2 regions of the Rhizobium sp. F40D2 genome follow, and region 1 is predicted to be linked to the other one. Evidence: predicted binding sites of a transcription regulator. Region 1 holds the regulator's gene; the other holds the start of a gene.
The links. The regulator PhoB, encoded in region 1, activates phosphate uptake and scavenging genes when phosphate is short. The targets are predictions, from matches to a motif close to TGTCATNNANCTGTCAT.
Positions count from the first base shown of each region.

Region 1 (2,397 bases):
GGACAGACGAGCGGGTCGAGAAACTCAAGAAGCTCTGGGCCGAAGGACTGAGCGCCAGCCAGATCGCGGCGCAACTTGGCGGTGTCAGCAGAAACGCCGTGATCGGCAAGGTGCACCGGCTGAGCCTTCCCGGCCGCGCCAAGGCCGGCGGCACGGCCGCCACGGCGCGGACGCCGAAACGCAATACATCGGCGCCGCGCGCACCGAACTATGCCTCGCGGATCGCCACCCGCACCGTTACCCGCCAGCAGGGCGCAACGATGCTGAAGGAAGAGATCGAAATCGAAACGGTCGAGGAAATGGAATACGTGCCGAAGGGCAACGTGGTCGTGCCGATCTCGCGCCGCCTCGGCCTGACCGAACTGACCGAACGCACCTGCAAGTGGCCGGTCGGCGATCCGCTGAAGGACGACTTCCATTTCTGCGGCTGCGAGTCCCCCGACAATTCGCCCTATTGCAGCTACCACCAGCGGCTTGCCTACCAGCCGGTCAACGAACGACGCCGGGCGGCAGCGCGGGCGAGCTGAGCGGGTAAGACATTGTCGACATGCGAAAACGGGCTGCAAAGCCCGTTTTTTTGTGGGGAATGGGTTGGGGGTGGCTGCCCCTCATCCGGCTGCCGCCACCTTCTCCCCGTAGACGGGGCGAAGGGGATATGCCGCAACGTCTCCGTCCCTCGCCTACGCCTCGCATGGCACGTCCCCTCTCCCCGTAAAACGGGGAGAGGGCTAGGGTGAGGGGCACTTGTTCGACTTTATCGGAAACCCCTCAGGCTTCCATCGAATAACCGGCACCGCGGACGGTGCGGATGACGTCCTGCATGTTGGAGAAGTTCAGCGCCTTGCGCAGGCGGCCGACATGGACGTCGACGGTGCGTTCGTCGACATAGATGTCGTGGCCCCAGACGCCGTCGAGCAGCTGCGAGCGGGAGAAGACCCGGCCGGGCGACGACATCAGAAATTCCAGCAGGCGGAATTCGGTCGGGCCGAGGCGGACTTCGCGGCTCTTGCGGTGGACGCGGTGGGTTTCGCGGTCGAGTTCGATATCGCCGCATTTCAGCACGGTCGACAGCACCTCGGGGCGGGCGCGGCGTAGCATCGCCTTGACGCGGGCGACGAGTTCCGGGGTCGAGAAAGGCTTGACGACGTAATCGTCGGCCCCTGTCGAAAGCCCGCGGACGCGCTCGCTCTCTTCGCCGCGCGCCGTCAGCATGATGATCGGCAGGCGCTCGGTTTCCGGCCGCATGCGCAGGCGCCGGCAGAGTTCGATGCCGGAGACGCCGGGCAGCATCCAGTCGAGGATGAGGAGGTCGGGCGTGCGCTCCTGAAGCCTGATTTCGGCCTCGTCGCCACGAAGGATGGTATCGACCTCGAAGCCCTCAGCTTCGAGATTGTAGCGAAGAAGCACGCTCAGGGCTTCCTCGTCTTCAACAACTGCAACTCTCGGGATCATGCGTGTCGGTCTCCTCGCGCATGATCCTTAAACCGGGGATGATTTAAGCAATGCATCCTGCGCAAAATCAGAAAATTGGCTGCGACCTCTTTGCGCGCCCCACATGGGCGCGCATACAATCTGCTGGTGGGCTGGTGCGCGGCTATTCCGTGACCGCGCCGACGGTGTTGGCGCTGTCGTCCTTCGGACGGTCGCCTTCCGGCTGTGCCCCGGTTGCCATGTAATAGATCGTCTCGGCGATGTTGGTGGCGTGGTCGCCGATGCGCTCGATGTTCTTGGCGCAGAAGAGCAGATGCGTGCAGCTGGTGATGTTGCGCGGATCTTCCATCATGTAGGTCAAGAGCTCGCGGAACAGCGAGGTGTACATCGCGTCGATCTCGTTGTCGCGTTCGCGGATCGCATTGGCCTTGTCGGCAGCGCGCGTCGTGTAGACGTCGAGCACTTCCTTGAGCTGGACGAGCGCCAGCTCCGACAGGTGCTCGAGGCCGCGGGCGAGCTTGCGCGGGACGCCGGTGCTCTGCACGGCGATGACGCGCTTGGCGGTGTTCTTGCCAAGGTCGCCGACGCGTTCGAGATCGGCGGCGATGCGGATCGAACCCATGATTTCGCGCAGGTCCGAGGCCATCGGCTGGCGGCGGGCAATGGTGACGATCGCCTTGTCGCCGATTTCGCGCTCGGCGTGATCGAGGATCACGTCGTCGGAAATGACCTTCTGGGCCAGCGCGGTATCGCCGTTGACCAGGGCGCGTACGGCCTCGCTGACCATCTGCTCGGCCAGGCCGCCCATTTCGGAAATCCGCCGGGACAGGAACTTCAGATCATCATCATAGGCAGAAAAAATATGTGTCGATGCCATGGGGCTTTATCCTCGAATAACGGGAAGGCTCGGTGTCGCCAAAATCAGCCGAAGCGACCCATGATGTAGTCCTGGGTGCGCGGATCGTC
Region 1 covers NZ_CM131436.1:1,030,364-1,032,760, forward strand. The annotation lists gene ACS4RS_RS04935 (GcrA family cell cycle regulator) at 1-527, shown strand, start outside; gene phoB (phosphate regulon transcriptional regulator PhoB) at 769-1,452, opposite strand; gene phoU (phosphate signaling complex protein PhoU) at 1,595-2,308, opposite strand; gene pstB (phosphate ABC transporter ATP-binding protein PstB) at 2,353-2,397, opposite strand, start outside.

Region 2 (2,397 bases), 1.1 Mb from region 1:
CAGACATGGCCTTCTCAGTCTGTTGGAAGAGTTTAAGAGTTCGGGCTCTTCGCCGCCACGGCTCTATCTGGTCGACCTCGATGGTTTCAAGGCCGTCAACGATGCCTGGGGGCATGCTGTCGGCGATGATTTGATCCGGCTGGTCTCGAACGCGCTGATGGCCTGCCACCCCGAAGTCGTTGCCGCGGCCCGGCTGGGAGGCGACGAATTTGCGCTGGTGCACATTGGGTCCGCCACCTGCGAAGATATGGAAAAAACCATTCTGGCGCTGTTTGCCGAGCCTTTCAAAATCGACGGCCGGACGATCGAAGTCGGCGCAAGCATCGGAGCTGCCGCCGGCGACGGAGACGTTAAGTCCTTGGAGCTTCTGCGCAGAGCGGACATGGCTCTCTATCGCGCCAAGGCAAATGGCCGAGGCCAGGCGATCGAATACGATCCCGAGCTGGACGAGGAGCGCCGACGGGTCGCCGAACTGGAAGGCCTGTTGAAAGGCGCCATCGGCAGTGGTGCGATCGAGGCCGTTTTTCAGCCTCTCGTCTCTGCCACGACAGGCGCTGTCACCGGTCTTGAAGCGCTGGCGCGCTGGCGAACCGCAACGGGAAACATCAGCCCGGAGATTTTCATCCCGCTCGCAGAGAGGTGCGGCCTCATCGATGCGCTTGGCGTTCACATGCTGAGAACATCGATCGAGCATGCCAGGAACTGGCCCGATCTGGCATTGTCTGTGAACGTCTCGCCAATCCAGCTCTGCAATCCCGAATTTGCCGCCGAGGTGATTTCGGTCCTGCAGGAACTTGATTTCGATCCAAAGCGCCTGACCTTGGAAATTACCGAAGGCGTCCTGATGACGAATCCGGATCAGGCCCGGCGGTCGATAGGTCAACTCAAGCGCGTCGGCATAAAGTTCGCTCTCGATGATTTTGGCTGCGGCTACGCCAGCATTGGCGCATTGCGGCAGTTCGGTTTCGACCGCATGAAGATCGACCGCTCGCTTGTGTCCGCTCTCGATGAAGGCGCCAACGGCGCCGACGTCCTTCGGGCGACCATTTCGCTTGCGACCGCCCTGCAGATTCCCGTGACCGCCGAAGGCATCGAGAACAGCCGCCAGGCGGCAATCTTGCGAGAGGCCGGCTGCGATCAGCTTCAGGGGTATCTGATGGGCAGACCCATGTCGGCACGCGACATATCCAGCAAGCTGGAAGAAGAGGCAGCCGCCTGACGCGCCATCGATGGGCGTTGCAGCTGCAGGGGCTCTCGTTTGGGAAGCCTGAACGAGGCATTTCCCTTCTTGCTGCGGCAATCCACCGCAGCGCCATGCGTCAATCTGTTCCGATGTTTTTTGCTAAAGCTTTGTTAAATCTGCGATTTAGCTGGAAGGACGCAGGTGCGGTATTCGATGCACGCGGCTTCGACCGTCGAAAAGCGTCATTAAGCTGTAATAAAACGCGCCTAGCCCGCCTGATGTGACGGGGATTTCAGCGCTCCAGACAATGGCACCCCCTCCATGGCGCTGGTCTCGTCATCCTGTCCATTCCATTAGGGAAGCGCTTCATATGCTCACCAGGAAACTCCTCTCGGCCTGCCTCGGTGCGGGCCTTGTTGCCGCTCTGGCGGTTTCGGCATCTGCTGCCGATATCACCGGCGCCGGTTCCACCTTCGTCTATCCCGTTCTGTCCAAGTGGTCCGCCGACTACAACAAGCAGACCGGCGACAAGCTGAACTACCAGTCGATCGGTTCGGGCGGCGGTATCGCCCAGATCAAGGCTGCAACGGTCGATTTCGGCGCATCCGATAAGCCGCTCGAGCCCAAGGAACTGTCGGATGGCGGTTTCGGCCAGTTCCCGCTCATCGTCGGCGGCATCGTTCCGGTCATCAACGTCAAGGGCATCAAGTCGGGCGAGCTGAAGCTCACCGGCAAGGTTCTTGCCGATATCTATCTCGGCAACGTCACCAAGTGGAACGACAAGGCCATCGCCGATCTGAACCCGGGCCTGAAGCTGCCCGACAGCCAGATCGCCGTCGTCCACCGCTCGGACGGTTCGGGCACCTCCTTCAACTGGACGAACTACTTCTCCAAGGTCAACGAAGACTGGAAGAGCAAGGTCGGTGAAGGCACCGCCGTCAACTGGCCGGTCGGCATCGGCGGCAAGGGCAATGAAGGCGTCGCCGCCTATGTCACGCGCGTGAAGGATCTGATCGGCTACGTCGAATATGCCTACGCCCTGCAGAACAAGCTGCCCTACGCTCTGATCCAGAACGCTGCCGGCCAATATCCGAAGCCGAATGCCGATAGCTTCTCGGCGGCTGCCGCCAGCGCCGAATGGACCAAGGCTCAGGATTTCTACCTGATCATGACCAACGCGCCGGGTGAAAAGGCCTGGCCGGTGACCGCCACGA
Region 2 covers NZ_CM131436.1:4,528,256-4,530,652, reverse strand. The annotation lists gene ACS4RS_RS22125 (bifunctional diguanylate cyclase/phosphodiesterase) at 1-1,219, shown strand, start outside; gene pstS (phosphate ABC transporter substrate-binding protein PstS) at 1,554-2,397, shown strand, end outside.
Region 2: a site for PhoB is predicted at 1,424-1,440, ahead of pstS (phosphate ABC transporter substrate-binding protein PstS). Genes of this name have one in related genera too.